Regions from separate parts of the Polycyclovorans algicola TG408 genome, predicted to be linked through region 2. Evidence: riboswitches for the same ligand, from Rfam matches in the RefSeq annotation. Region 2 holds a riboswitch; the other holds the start of a gene.
The links. A riboswitch is a leader RNA that binds a small molecule or an ion and turns the genes downstream of it on or off. The one in region 2 is predicted to bind cobalamin.

Region 1 (7,358 bases), 190 kb from region 2:
GTTGGCGCGGCTCTGCTGGCAAGTTGGCGGTGTGGTGATGCTGGGCGCAGTGCTGGTGCCCGGCGTGGTGCTGCAGCGTTGGGACGACGTGTGGCTGGCGGCCGCGCTGATCCTCGCGGCGGCCGCCGCGATTCGACGTGAACACTTGCGTGCCGTGCTGTACCTGGGGCGCGCGCCCATTGACGTACTGCGCAGCGACAGCGTTTACGCCCTGGTCGCGGTGATGGCCGCTGCTGCCGCCGCGCTGCTGGCGGGCGGGCAAGCCGCGCCCTGGGTGCTGCTGGGACTGGCGCTGGCCGCGTGGGCCGGCGGATGGCGGGCGAGGGCGGTGGTCGGTGAACGCTTCGGCTGGGCACCGGATGAACCGGTCAACCGGCTGGCCCAGTTGTGGCCGCTGGGCCGTTGGGCGCTGCTGGGTTCGATGATCAACTGGTCGTTCGTGCAGGGTTTTTACTTCGTCATGGTGGCATTGCTCGACGTGCGTGCTGTCGCTGCCGTGGCGGCCACGCGGCTGCTGCTGATGCCGATCAATCTTCTCGCCACCGGTGTCGGGCAACTGTTGCTCCCCATGGCGGCGAGCTGGTTCCCGACCCTGGGCGGCGCCGTGGTCTTGCAGCGGCTGTCGGCGATCGCCGCCGGATTGCTCGGCGTCACCCTGACCTACGTGGCGCTGCTGTGGGTGCTGCAGGACTGGATCATGGGCACGATACTTGGCCGCGAATTTGACGAGCAGGGCGCGCTGATTGCGGCATGGTCTGCGTGCTTTGCGCTGGGCGTGGTGCGTTCGACGATCTCGCGTGCGGCGATGGTGGTCGAACGCTTCAAGGCGCTTTCGGCCCTGGAGGCGATCACCGCCAGCGTGTCGCTCACTTCCGGCGCGCTGGCGATGCTGCAGTTCGGCGCCGTCGGCGGCATTCTCGGGCTGATTGCCGGCGAGGTCACCGGCATGGTGCTGATGGTCGGTTACCTGACCCACCTGCGCCGCAGCGGCGTGCTCGGGCCACCGGCGCCCGTGCAGACATGAAAAAGCCGCCGTGCAGGCGGGTGGTTCAGTGCCGCAGGTGACTCACAGAATGGTCGGATTCGGCGCGTCGCCGTAGACGACTTTCGGGTCGAAGGATTTTTCAGACTCTTCGTACTGTAGCGTGCGTTCGTCCGGTCCTTCGCCCATCGGAATCGAGCGGTAAAAGCACGACCGATACCCGACGTGGCAAGAGGCATCGCCGTTGACTGACACGCGCAACCAGATGGCGTCCTGGTCGTCGTCGATGCGCAGTTCTTCGACCTTTTGCACCAGACCGCTGGTGGCGCCCTTGTGCCAGAGCACCTTGCGGCTGCGCGACCAGTAGTGCGCTTCGCCGGTGAGAATGGTTTTTTTCAGCGCTTCGGCGTTCATGTAGCCGAGCATCAGCACTTCGCCCGTGCCGTGTGCCGTGGTGACGCAGGGCAGCAGGCCGTCGGCATCGAACTTGGGGGCCAACTCGTGGCCTTCTTCCACCTGTTCGATGGTCAGTCGCGAAAAAAATCGTACGTCGTTACTCATGGCCCTTCATTCAACACTCGGCGCCGGGCGGCGCGGGGGCGCAAGTGTAATACCATCAAACCATGAAGGCGACGACCGATTCCCACTCCGCCGAGGCCACCCTCGAACAGGCCGACGCGCTGTGTCGCAAACGTGGCGCGCGGTTCACGCCCATGCGCCGCGAAGTCTTTGAACTGATGCTGGCCGAGCCGGGCCCGCGTTCGGCCTATGACCTGATGGCCACCCTGGAAACCCGGCTGAACCGCCGTCTGGCCCCACCCACCGTCTATCGTGCGCTGGACTTTCTGATGGCGCAGGGCTTTATTCATCGGCTGGAATCCACGCATGCCTATCTGCCGTGCATGCACATCGGCCACGCCCACCACGGCGTGTATCTGGTCTGTGAGCGCTGCGGTCAGACCGTTGAGCTTGACGATCACACCATCGCCACGCGGCTGGAGCAGGGCGCCGAAGCGCATGGCTTCAAGGTGAGCCGACCGGTTGTCGAATTGCACGGCCATTGCGGCGAGTGCCGCGATCCTGCGTGACGTCTGACCGGACAGGGCACGCCGCGATGTCCGACACCCAGCGTGAACTGCGACGCGCCTTCATTGCGCTCGGCTATTTCACCCGTGTTCCGATTCCCGAATGGGTGGGCTGGTCGCCGGACGAACTGAATCGTGCGGCGCGTTACTTCCCGCTGGTGGGCGTCCTGGTGGGCGCTGTCGGTGCCATCAGCCTGTTGTTGGGCGCCGCGCTGTGGACCCCGATGGTGGCCGTCAGCCTGTCGATGCTGGTGACGATTCTGCTCACTGGCGCGTTCCACGAAGACGGCCTGGCGGACTCGGCCGACGGTTTTGGAGGTGGCTTCGAGCCCAAGCGCGTGCTGGCGATCATGCAGGATTCGCGCATCGGCACCTACGGCGCACTGGCGCTGGGACTGGCGCTGCTAATCAAGTTCTGCGCGCTGCTGGCGCTGGCCGAGCTGAATCTCGGACTCGCCGCGCTGGCGCTGGTCATCGCTCATGCCGGCTCACGTGCCAGCGCGCTGAGCGTGATGGTCTGGTTGCCCTACGCGCGCATCGAGGGCGCGACCAAGGCCAAGCCTGTGGCCGAAGGCATCAGCAGCACCGAGTGGCGCATCGGTTGCGCCATCGCGGGGCTGCCGCTGCTGCTCGCGTGGGTCGGGTCGCCATTGACGCTGCTGCAAGGCGTGGCGGTCATGCTCACGCTGCTGGCCGTGGCTTGGTTGGCGGCAAAATACTGTCGCCGCCGCATCAGCGGCTATACCGGGGACGCGCTGGGGGCCACCCAGCAGGTCGCCGAAATCGCGACCTATCTGGTGCTCTGCGCGGCCTGGGTCTAATGCGTCTGTTGCTGCTGCGGCACCTGCCGGTGCAGTTGCCGCCGGGTATCTGCTACGGGGCCAGCGACGTCGCCGCCCGACCGCCGACACCGACCGAGTTGGCCGCGCTGCGTACGGCCATCGGCGCTGTTCCCACCCGGGTCATCAGCAGCCCGCTGCGGCGCTGCGAGGCACTGGCAACCGCACTTGTGCCGGGCGCGCCTGTCGTGCTTGACGACCGGCTCAAGGAAATCAATTTTGGCGATTGGGAGTTGCGCGCCTGGGACGACATCGACCGCGCACAAATCGATGCCTGGGCGGCATCACCCTGGGGCTATCGAATGCCGGGCGGCGAGTGCGCCAACGACCTGCGCAACCGGGTGCTGGCCGCATTGGACGATGCGCTACAGCAGGCGAATCAGGCATCCGTGGTGCAGATGTTGATCGTCACCCACGGCGGTCCGCTGCGGGTGCTGCGCGGCCATTTGCTGGGCCTGCCGCAGGCGCAGTGGCTGGACGGGTCGTGCCCGCCGGGCGGTCTTCTCGCGCTTGCGCGAACCGCCGATGGTCGCTGGCAGGTTGCGCCTGATCAGCCCTGATTTTCTGCCCGAATCGGCGGCGCTGCATTTGCAGTTTTGTCACGGCTCGCCGTAAAGTCGCGCCGCTTCAGGTGTCTCGGCCAACGCAAGTTGTCCGGGATTAAACGGGAAGCCGGTGCGCTGATTCGCCAAGGCGAATCAATCATTCCGGCACTGCCCCCGCAACGGTAAGCGAGTTGAATGCGGCTTCACGCCACTGTGTTTTCGAACATGGGAAGGCGCCGCATTCAGGGTTCTCAAACGCCCAGCTCGTAAGTCCGGAGACCGGCCTGAAGCATCCGATGGCGCGCGGTGGGCGAGGCCGGACGTGACAGGCCACGTTTGTCTGCCGTGCCCCGTTGCGTTCGTCACCTGTCTTCTAAAGCGCCATCTCCACTTCGATTTACGTCGCGTGGGGCGACGCTTCAGGAGATGTTCGTGAAATCCTTTCTTAAAAAATGGGCGCTGACCTTGATGGCCGGCGCGATGTCATGTGTGGCTGCCGCGTCTGAATCACGATCCGTGCCGCCCGCAATGGGCGATGTGATTGTCACCGCATCACGCAACTCGGAGGCGCTGACCGACACGCTGGCGCCGGTGTCCGTGATCACCCGCGACGACCTTGAGCGCCTGCAGTCGCAGGATGTGCTCGACGTGTTGACCGGCCTGCCGGGCATTAACTTCGCCACCAATGGCGGGCCGGGCAAGTCGACCTCGCTGTTCGTGCGCGGCACGGAATCCGACCATGTGCTGGTGCTGGTTGACGGCATCAAGGTCGGCTCGGCCACTTCCGGCAGCACGCCGTTCGAGCAAATTCCCGTCGACCAGATCGACCGTATCGAGATCGTCCGCGGGCCGCGCTCCAGTCTCTATGGCTCGGAGGCGATTGGCGGGGTGATCCAGATCTTCACCCGTCGCGGATCGCGTAGCGGGGTGGTGACGCCTTCGTTCGCCCTCGGCGGCGGTTCGCGTGGCGATGGCCGCATCGAGGCTGGATTGCGCGGCGGTGATGGCAACACCTGGTTCAGCGCCGGCCTGAACGCCCGCACCACCGACGGTATCGACGTGCGCCCCAGCCTCAACGAACCGGACCGCGACGGCTACCGGCAACTGGCGGGCTCCTTGAGCGCCGGACACCTGTTCGACAACGGCGCCGAGGTCTCGGTCAATCTGCTGCGCGCCGAGGGCGAGAATGACTTCGACGGCGCCTCGCAAAACGAAACCGACACGGTCAATCAGGTGATCGGTCTGAGCGGCCGCTTTGCCCCGCTGCCCCGTTGGACGGTGGCGCTCAGTGGCGGCCAGAGCACCGATGACGCCGACAACCTGCTCGACGGCGCGTTCGTCAGTCGCTTCAAGACCCGGCGCGACACGCTGTCGTGGCAGAACGATGTCGCGTTGGCCGCGGGGCACGGCGTAACCGTGGGCGTTGACTACCAGAACGACCAAATCAGCGGCACCACCGCCTACGCCGAAAATCGTCGCGACAACACGGGCCTGTTCGCCGTGTATCAGGGCAGCGTTGGCGCACATGACCTGCAACTGAGCCTGCGTGAAGACGAAAACCAGCAGTTCGGTCGCAACACCACCGGCGGGGTCTCTCACGGCTACGGGTTCGCCGGCGGCATTCGGGCGGTCGCTTCATACGGCACGGCCTTCAAGGCACCCACCTTCAACGAACTGTACTTCCCCAACTTCGGCAGCCCCGATCTGAAGCCGGAAGAGGCCGAGAATGTTGAGCTGTCGCTCCAAGGCAACCACGCCGCTTATCGCTGGGCGGTGAACGTCTTTCGCACGCAGATTGACGACCTGATCGCCTTTGACTCCGATCTGGAAGCGCCCAACAACATCGACCGTGCGCTGATTCGCGGCGTCGAGGCGCAACTCGGCACCCGGTTCGGTGACCTGCGTCTGCAAAGCTATCTCACCTGGCTGCAACCCGAGAACGACGGCGACGGCGCCAACCGCAGCAACACCCTGCCGCGCCGCCGCGAGCAGAGCGCCCGGCTGGATGTGGACTACGACATCCGCGCCTTCAGCGCCGGACTGAGCGTCTACGGGGCCTCCGACGGCTTTGACAACATTGCCAACACCACGCCGCTGCCGGGCTACGCGACGCTGAACCTGCGTTTTGGCTGGCAGGCGTTGCCGCAATGGCTGTTGCAACTCGAAGGCCGCAACGTGCTCGACAAGGACTACGAAACCGCCGCCACCTACGCCAACTATGGCGCCTCGGTGATGGCCACCGTGCGCTTTACCCCCAACCAAGTCTGAAGCCTCAATCACTGGAGCCCGACATGAATGCAATCGCCAATCCCTTGCTGAACCTGCGCCCCGCTACCCAATGGGCGCTGCTCGCCTCGCTGGCTGCACTGATGATGCTCACCCGGGGCCAGCATTTCGCCAGCCTTGACGCGCTGCCCAGTGCGTCGTGGGCGGTGTTCTTCCTGGCCGGTGTGCTGGTCCGGCCCGTCTGGACGTTTGCCGCGCTGTTTGCGCTGGCCTTTACACTTGATGTCACCGCCGTCGGCTGGGCCGGCGTGAGTGACCATTGCTTCACCCCGGCCTACGCCGCGCTGGTTCCCGCCTACGGGTCGTTGTGGTGGGCCGGTCAGTGGTACGCCCGCCAGCATCGCGACCAGTTGTTCACGGTGTTGCCACTGGCGTTCAGCGTCGGCGTTGGTGCCGGTGTCTGCTACCTGTTTTCCGGCGGCGGCTTTTACTTTTTCTCGGGGCGCGAGGTTGATCCGACCCTGCTGGGTTTCCTGCCGCGCATCGCCGAATACCTGCCGCGCTACTTCAGTAACCTGTCGCTTTATGTTGGCGTGGCTGCGTTGATCTACGGCGTCGGCCTGCGGCTGCGCCGCGCCACGACCGAGCCTCAAACCCCATGAGCGAAATCCCCAACGAAGATGCCGCCCGTGATGAACGCCACCGCCTGCGCATGCAGCGCAAGAAGGGCGTCATCGACAACAAGATTGCCGCCGCCGACACCGAACGCGGCGTGCTGCTGGTGCTCACCGGCAACGGCAAGGGCAAAAGCTCGTCGGCCTTCGGCATGGTGGCGCGGGCGCTGGGCCACGGCATGAAAGTGGGCGTGGTGCAATTCATCAAAGGCAAGTTTTCCACCGGTGAAGAAGCCTTTTATCGGCGCTTTCCCGAGGTGGACTACCACGTCATGGGCGAGGGCTATACCTGGGAAACGCAGGACCGCGAACGCGACGTGCGCGCCGCCACGGCTGCCTGGGCCATCGCCCGGCGGATGTTGACCGATGCCACCTATGAACTGGTGGTGCTGGACGAGCTGAACATCGCGCTCAAGCACCGCTATCTGGACGTGGCGCAGGTGGTCGCCGACCTGCGCAACCGGCCGGCGATGCAGCACGCCGTCGTCACCGGCCGCGCAGCACCGCCAGAGGTGATCGAGGCCGCCGACACCGTCACCGAAATGACCGTGGTCAAGCATGCGTTCCAGCAGGGCATCCGCGCCCAAAAAGGGGTGGAGCTATGAGCCAGGCACGCTGCCGCGCACTGCTGATTTCGGCGCCCGCCTCGGGGCAGGGCAAGACCACCGTGACCGCGGCGCTGGCGCGTCGCGCGCGGCAGCAGGGCCTCAAGGTGCGGGTGTTCAAGACCGGCCCCGACTTCATCGACCCCATGCTGCTGGCGCGCGCCAGCGGCGGGCCGGTGTATCAGCTCGACCTGTGGATGGTGGGCGAGGCCGGGTGTCAGCGGCTGTTGCATGAGGCCGCCAGCACGCACGACCTGATCCTCATCGAAGGCGTCATGGGGCTGTATGACGGCAGCCCGTCGAGTGCCGATCTGGCGCGCCGCTTTGGTGTGCCCATCCTCGCCGTGGTGGACGGCTCGGCGATGGCACAAACCTTTGGCGCGCTGGCGCTGGGGCTGTCGC
Region 2 (7,358 bases):
CCGCAGCAACTGCCGCGACCCGAAGTCGTAGGTCCATTCCTCAGTGACCTGCAGCCTGCCCGGCACCTGTGAAACGCCCGCATCCCAGGGGTCCATCAGTGCCGGCTCGCCACAGACCGCACGCACCTGCGCCCGGTCATCGCCCAGCGCCACCAGCCTTGACCCACATCGCAAGGTGTCGTCGGCTTCCAACGCGGTGGCAACCAGCGACGCCAGCACCCCCAGCGCAATACGCCATTCAGTCATCGACGCGGCTGCCGAATAGCGCGCGTCGCCGCTCAGCGCTGAGCGCCCGCATGTGCCGGATGTTCACCTCGGGAATGCCGTGGGCAGCCGGATGCCGAGCCACGGCGGCGGCCACGCCATCTTCCCGCAACAGGTGAATCAAGGGCAGCGGCGAACGATTGGTGAGATGGCTGGGGTCATCCGGCGGCAGGCCGTCAAAGCGATAGCGCGGGTGAAAGCTCGCGACCTGATAGACGCCGACGCGTCCCTGCCGACGCAGCAGCGCATCGACCTGGTCCAGAAATGCCAGATACGCATCGAAGCGCGACAGCATCTGCGGGATCGCGATCAACGTGGTTTCAAGCTCAGCGGCCGGCGTGTCGTCGAGCCGGTTGATCTCGGCCTGCACCTCGTTGAGCAGCAACACCTCGTCGGTCGCCCCGCTGACGTGGATACGCAGACGCTGGCCACGCAGGGTCGCTGCGGCAAACGGACACAGGTTGAGGCCGATCACCACCGCCGTCAGCCACTCGCGTACCGCCTGTTCGACACCTTCCATGAACGCTCCCCGGACCGGCACATTCTGGACCCGAGACAGGCCCTCGCTCGCTACACTCTGAAGATGAGATTACAGAGCAAATCAGTGCGACAAGGCGTGAGGAATGCGAGTGCGATGACCCGCTGGGGCGCGATGCTGTTGTGCGCGGCAAGTCCGACATTGGCGATGGCGCAATGGCCCGCCCTGCAGAAACTGCAAGACGAGCGCGATGCCCGCGTCACCGCCCTGGTCTATGACCTGGGCAGCGAGACACCGCTCGCCGTCATGGCGCCGCAACAGCGGCTGTCACCGGCGTCACTGAGCAAGCTGGTGCTGGCGTCCGCCGTGCTTGAACAATGGCCCGGCGACCACCGCTTTGTCACCCGCCTGGGCGGCGCGCTACCCGATACCGACGGCGTGATCGACAGTGATCTGTGGGTCAGCGGTGAAGGTGATCCCAGCGTCGAGCACCGCGACATGTGGCTGCTGGCGGCGCGCCTCAAACAGCGCGGCGTGACGCAGATCAACGGCGACGTGGTCACCAGCGCCTCGCCATTCGGCCACCTCGAATGCGAGGTCAAGGACCGCTGCGACGCTAAGCGCCGCACCCATACCGCCTACGACGCGCCCCTGTCGGCCGTGGGCGTGGACTACGGCACCTGGTGCATTGATCTGGCCCCACAATTGCCGGGGCAGCAGGCCGCCCTCAGCCACTGCGCCGCCTTTGAGCTGCCCATCCCCCTCGACGGCACCATCGCCAGCCGCAAGCCCGGCACCCGCAGCGCCATGTGGCTGGACCGGCGCAGCGTGCTCGGCGACGACCAACTGGTGATGGGCGGTGACATCGGCCGCGACACCCGCCTCTACCGCTCAATGAGCGACCCGGCACTGGGCACCGGCCTGCTGCTGCGGCAGGCCCTGACCGAACTGGGCATTCAAGTGATGGGCGGCGTGCGGGTCAGCCAAGCAGCCGCGCCTTCAGACTTGATCATGCTCGCCGGCCACGAGGGCGCGCCGGTGCGTGAGCAGGTCGCCGGCCTGCTGCGCTATTCCAACAACTACATCTCCGACATGCTGACCCTGGGCCTTGCGCTGCAGCGCACACCGCAACCGATCAGCACGCTGGCCGAAGCCTCGCAGCTACTGACCGCGCGCTTGCAGCGGGCGCGGACTGCGGTCGGCTTGACCAACGCGCCGACGCCCAACACGCCGATCGTGCTGCACAGCGGCAGCGGCCTGACCCCCGAGAATCGTGTCTCGGCCGAAGACCTGGTGGCCCTGCTACGCGACGAGTACCGGCAGGTGCAGCGCTTCCCGCTGTTTTATGCCGGGCTGGTGGTGCCGGGTGAAGCACCAAGCCGCACCCTGCGCCGTGGCAACACCGACTGGCGCCAGCGCGTGGCGCTCAAGACCGGGACTCTGACCGAGCCCAATTCGGTGTTCGGCACGGCGGGCTATCTGCGCAAAAAGGACGGGGGCTGGATGGCCTTCGCGGTCATCGTCAACGGCGCGGACCGCAAGGGCATTCCCATGAGCGTCTCGCTGCAGGCCATCCGCTCCGACATCGAGGACCTGCTCGCGAAGCACTGAGACCTTGGCGTATGCTGCGCGCCCTCAGGTGCCGACCCTTGCAGGTCGGTGAAACGGGAAGTCCGTGCAAATCGGACGCTGCCCCCGCAACGGTGAATGGTTCGGGGTTGCGCTTTACGCCACTGTCCGGTTGACGACGGGAAGGCCGCAACCCAGCACGCCATAAGTCCGGAGACCGGCCTGAGGTAGGTGCCGTGGTCGCGGAGGGCGAACCTGACGGATGGCAACTGCCATGCGGCCACGGTTTGTCGATTGCAGATGGACGACCCGTGCGCCTGATCCGGTCCCTGATTCAACCGCTTCACCCGATGTCGCTTGCGGCCGCCTTGTGCTGCCCGCTGACCACGTTTGCCGACACTGCGCTGCCGCCGCTGACGGTAGCCGGAGTCAACGCCGAGCTGGACCAGAGCGGCGTGCAGCTGCGGGTGCCGGTCGATCCGCTTTTGGCTAGCGACCTGCCGAGCCTGCTCGCCACCCTGCCCGGCGTACAGGTGCGTCGCAGCGGTGGTCTGGGCGCCTACAGCGAGGCCAGTCTGCGTGGCAGCAACGGCCGTCAGGTCAGGATATTGCTCGACGGCCAGCCGCTGGACGGCGGCGGCGGCGAAGCCACCTCATTGGCACTGATCAGCCCGCTGATGCTGCACGACGTCACCGTGCACAAAGGCCGCGTGCCGGTCGACCTTGCCGGCGGTCTGGCCGGCAGCATCAATCTGCGCACCCCTGAGGTGCTGCGCGCGCCGCTGCTGGGCAGCTTCAGCCTCGGCAGCTTCGGCGAGCGCCAGGCGCATGCCGCCGCGCAATTGGCGACTGACGTCCAGCTCGCCGCCGGTCTGCAACAGGCCGACAACGACTTCAAGTACCGCAACGCCTTCAAGCCCTTCGACCCCACCGACCCCGACCGCCGTCGCCGCGAGCTGCGCCTCAATGCCGACACGGCGCAGCGCTACGCCCTGCTGAGCCTGCGCGCGCCGCTGCGGGTGCAGGCGCATGTCATTGATGACGCGCAATCGCTGCCCACCCGTCTCAACCTGCCCGACCAGACCGCGCAACTCGACACTCGCGCGTACGGCCTGAGCATCGCCGGCGACACGTCGGCGCGCTGGCACCACCGGCTGTCGACGCGCTGGCTGGACGAGCGCTTTCGCGACCGCGACAGCCAGATCGGCCTCGGTGCGCAAGACAGCCGCAGCCGCACCTTCGGCATCGACGGCCAGAGCCGCTTCCACTTCGGAGACGGCAGCCTCGCGGTGCTTGATGCCGGGCATACCCGCTACCGCGCCGAAGACCGGATTGGTGATGTTCCCACCCAGGACGCCGAGCGGTTGCAACTGGGTGGTGCGGCTGAAACCTTTGGCGATCTCGGTGCATGGCGCGCCAACGCCAGCCTCGGCGTGCAGTGGTCCGAAGACCGCGCCGACGGCCAGCAGGAAGAGCACTGGCAATGGGCGCCTGCCGTGGGTCTGACACGGCGACTTGGCCCCTGCATTGCCGCAGGCAACCTCGGCAGTCGCGAGCGCCTCGCAACCTTTTTTGAGCGCTACGGTGACCGCGGACTGTTTCGCGGCAACCCCGAGCTGCGTCCTGAGCGCGCCGACTATGCTGATCTGGGCGCCCGCTGCGCGCCAGTCGGCAGTGCGTGGACCGTCGATGCGGCGGTATTCGGCCAGGACCTGCGTGATGCCATCAGCCCCACCTTCAACGCGCAGGGTGTGGGCCGCTCGATCAACACCGAGCGCGCCGAAATCTACGGTGTCGAGTGGGGTGGCACCGCCCGGCTTGGTCGCTGGCAGGGGCAGATCGGCGGCACCCTTCAGAGCACCGAAAACCGCAGCGGCCCCGGCGCGGCGCGCGGCAAACAATTACCCGGGCGCTACACCGAACAGATCAACGCACGGCTTGAGACCGAGTTCTGGGCCCTGCGCTGGCACTACGCCTTCAGCTTTGAACACGGCCAGTTTTACGACAGCCCAAACCTGCTGAAAGCTGCGCCACTACGTCGCCATGACATCGGCGTGCGCGGCCAATGGCAACGCGTCGGCTGGTCGGTGCAGGCGCTGAACCTGCGCGATGACAACCCCGAACAGTTCAACGGCTTTCCCACGCCCGGGCGCCATTTACGGCTGACCCTGAGCTATCCCGCCATCATGTCCCCCGATTCACCCAAGGAGTAACCGATTCATGACCCTTTTGAAATTCACGCCGCGCGCGGCCATCGGCCTGCTGGTCACCGTGCTGATCTCGGCCTGCTCAAGTGGCGACAACCAATTCAGGGGCACCCCGGATGCCAGCGACGTCAGTGCCGTGGTCGCCACCCGCGCGTCAGACTTCAGCAGCGGCGCCGTATCGCTGATCAATGCCGAAACATTGACCGGGCAGAACAACCTGGCGCCGACCACGTCCGACATTCGGGTCCGCGCCGCAAGCGAGCAATTCTTCGTCATCGAGCGTTTCGACAGCAACACGGTCAAGCGCTTCGACCTCGACATGCCCAACACGCCCAACCTGACGGCCTCAACCCAGGACCCTGACGACACGGCGCAAAGCAACCCCGCCGACCTGCTGATGGTCAGCCCCACCAAGGGCTATCTGCTGCGCTACGGGTCGGGCACGGTATGGATCGTCAACCCGTCGGCCACCACTGAAGCCGGATTCAAGACCGGTGAAATCGACCTGTCGCACTACGACGCCGATGGCGTGCCGGAGATGATTACCGGGGTCATCGACCGGGGCCTGCTGTTTATCGCCATGCAGCGGCTCGAAAACTTCGCGTCGGTCAAAAGCGGCTATGTCGCCGTGATCGACATCGGCAGCGACGAGGAGGTCGACACCGGCAACAACCCCGACCTGCCGGGCATCGAATTGCCGCTGCAAAGCCCCACCGGCCTCATCATCGATCCCGCCAGCCTTGACCTGCTGGCCATCGGCAGCGGCGGCTTCGACGGCAGCTTCACACCGGTGTTCGAGGGCGGCATTGCCCGCATCGATACCGGCACGTTCACCGCCGAGTTGCTGCTCGACGACGGCAGCGCCGAAAGCGCACCCTTCGGCCAGTTCGGCGAGCTGGTGGCCATCAGCGGCACGCAGGCCTACTTCACCGCCGGCGAACCGTTTGCCGCGCAAACCCTGTACCGCTTCGACCCAACCACCGATGCCGACCCGGTTGCGGTTGACGGCTTCATCGATCAGGAACTGGGCGCGCTGGCGGTCGATCCGCTGAATCGTCTGTGGGTCGCACGCGCCGACACTGAGGCGCCGGGCATCAGCCTGCTGGACGTTTCCGGCGGCGGTGAGACGGTGATGGGCAGCCGTATCAACACCTCGTTGATCCCGATCAACATTGACTTTGCGGTGCTGCCCGACATCAACGACTGAGTGCGGACCTGCAGTTGCGGCGCCCGGCGGTAAAACCCGCCGGGCGCAGTTTCATTGCGGCTTGCGTTTGAACAACAGCAGCGAAAAGGCAGCTTCGGTTTCAAACGCTGCGAACGCATTCATCGCCTCGCGCCGCTCGGGCCTGGCCTTCCAGGCATAGGGCGTCATCAGCAGCAAATGCTGCAAGTCGGCCTGTGAGAGCTGCAGCGGCACGGACACCGTTTGCTGGGTCACCGCCTCAAAATCGGTCTCGAAACCGACCCTGAATTTATCGGGTGCATGCGCCTGCACCACATCGAACAACTGTTCGCGCAGGGTCCACAAATGCCGGGCCGCCGGCGTCACCACCAGCACATGGCCGCCGGGGCGCAGTACGCGCCGCATCTCGGCCACGTGCAGTTGCGTGAACAGGTTGGTGACCCCATCGACCGAGGCGTCCGCCAGTGGCAAGTGCGCGCCGCTGCCGACCAGCCAGGTGATGGCCGGATAGCGTTTGGCCGCCAGGCGTATCGCCGGGCGGGCAATGTCGAGGCCGATGACCTCGCCCGCCACGGCGGGAAACGCACCGGTGTAATCGCCCTCACCACAGCCGATGTCGAGCACGCGGGTCGCTTTCAGTGGCGCCAACATCGCCAACACCGCGTCACGCAGTGGCCGGTAGTGGCCGGCCTGCAAGAACGCCCGGCGCGCGTGCACCATCCGCACGTCGTCGCCGGGGTCGCGACTCTTCTTCTGCTGTACCGGCAACAGGTTGACGTAGCCCTCGCGCGCGACGTCGAAGCTGTGACCCTGTTCACAGCGCCAGGCTTTCGGCTCGCGCGCCAGCGGCAGGCGGCACAGGGGGCAAATCACACTCATTGGGGCCGTCCACCCTCGGCGAGCAGGCTCAGCGCCAGCGCTTCGGCGACGCGTATGCCATCAATCCCCGCCGACATGATGCCGCCGGCATAGCCCGCGCCCTCGCCCGCCGGAAACAGGCCGCGGGTGTTCAGGCTCTGGTAGTCGGCATCGCGGGTGATGCGCAGCGGTGACGAGGTGCGGGTTTCGACGCCGGTCAGCACCGCATCGTGGCGGGCAAAGCCCTTGATCTGCCGGTCGAACACCGGCAAGGCCTCGCGTATCGCTTCGATGGCGTAGGCCGGCAGCGCGCAAGCAAGATCACCCAGGCGCACGCCGGGTTTGTAGCTGGGCAAGACGCTGCCCAGCGCCGTGGACGGCTGTCCGGCAAGGAAGTCGCCGACCAGTTGCGCCGGCGCCTCGTAGTTGCGGCCGCCAAGCACGAAGGCCTGTGATTCGAGTTGCGCCTGCAAGGCGATACCCGCCAAGGGCCCAGCCGCCACGCCACCGGGATAATCCTCGGGCGAAATGCCGACCACGATGCCGGCGTTGGCGTTGCGTTCGTTGCGCGAGTACTGGCTCATGCCATTGGTCACCACCCGGCCCGGCTCTGAGGTGGCCGCGACCACCGTGCCGCCGGGACACATGCAGAAGCTGTACACCGAACGGCCATTGCGGGCGTGGTGCACCAGCTTGTAATCGGCCGCGCCGAGCAGCGGGTGGCCGGCAAACTTGCCCAACCGCGCGCTGTCGATCAGCGACTGCGGGTGCTCGATGCGAAAGCCCACCGAGAACG

Region 1: it holds a riboswitch for cobalamin, as region 2 does, so the genes downstream of both, btuB (TonB-dependent vitamin B12 receptor) here and U741_RS0114925 (TonB-dependent receptor plug domain-containing protein) in region 2, are expected to answer to the same signal.

Annotation. Positions count from the first base shown of each region.
Region 1 covers NZ_JOMH01000001.1:2,922,430-2,929,787, reverse strand. The annotation lists gene U741_RS0114065 (lipopolysaccharide biosynthesis protein) at 1-1,024, shown strand, start outside; gene hisI (phosphoribosyl-AMP cyclohydrolase) at 1,067-1,543, opposite strand; gene U741_RS0114055 (transcriptional repressor) at 1,606-2,070, shown strand; gene U741_RS0114050 (adenosylcobinamide-GDP ribazoletransferase) at 2,097-2,888, shown strand; gene U741_RS0114045 (histidine phosphatase family protein) at 2,888-3,466, shown strand; cobalamin riboswitch at 3,519-3,753, shown strand; gene btuB (TonB-dependent vitamin B12 receptor) at 3,884-5,719, shown strand; gene U741_RS0114035 (hypothetical protein) at 5,764-6,339, shown strand; gene cobO (cob(I)yrinic acid a,c-diamide adenosyltransferase) at 6,336-6,956, shown strand; gene U741_RS0114025 (cobyrinic acid a,c-diamide synthase CobB) at 6,953-7,358, shown strand, end outside.
Region 2 covers NZ_JOMH01000001.1:3,112,337-3,119,694, forward strand. The annotation lists gene U741_RS0114910 (DUF2845 domain-containing protein) at 1-246, opposite strand, end outside; gene U741_RS0114915 (DUF1415 domain-containing protein) at 239-784, opposite strand; gene dacB (D-alanyl-D-alanine carboxypeptidase/D-alanyl-D-alanine endopeptidase) at 899-2,353, shown strand; cobalamin riboswitch at 2,363-2,551, shown strand; gene U741_RS0114925 (TonB-dependent receptor plug domain-containing protein) at 2,662-4,524, shown strand; gene U741_RS0114930 (NHL repeat-containing protein) at 4,532-5,725, shown strand; gene U741_RS0114935 (putative RNA methyltransferase) at 5,777-6,583, opposite strand; gene U741_RS0114940 (NAD(P)/FAD-dependent oxidoreductase) at 6,580-7,358, opposite strand, start outside.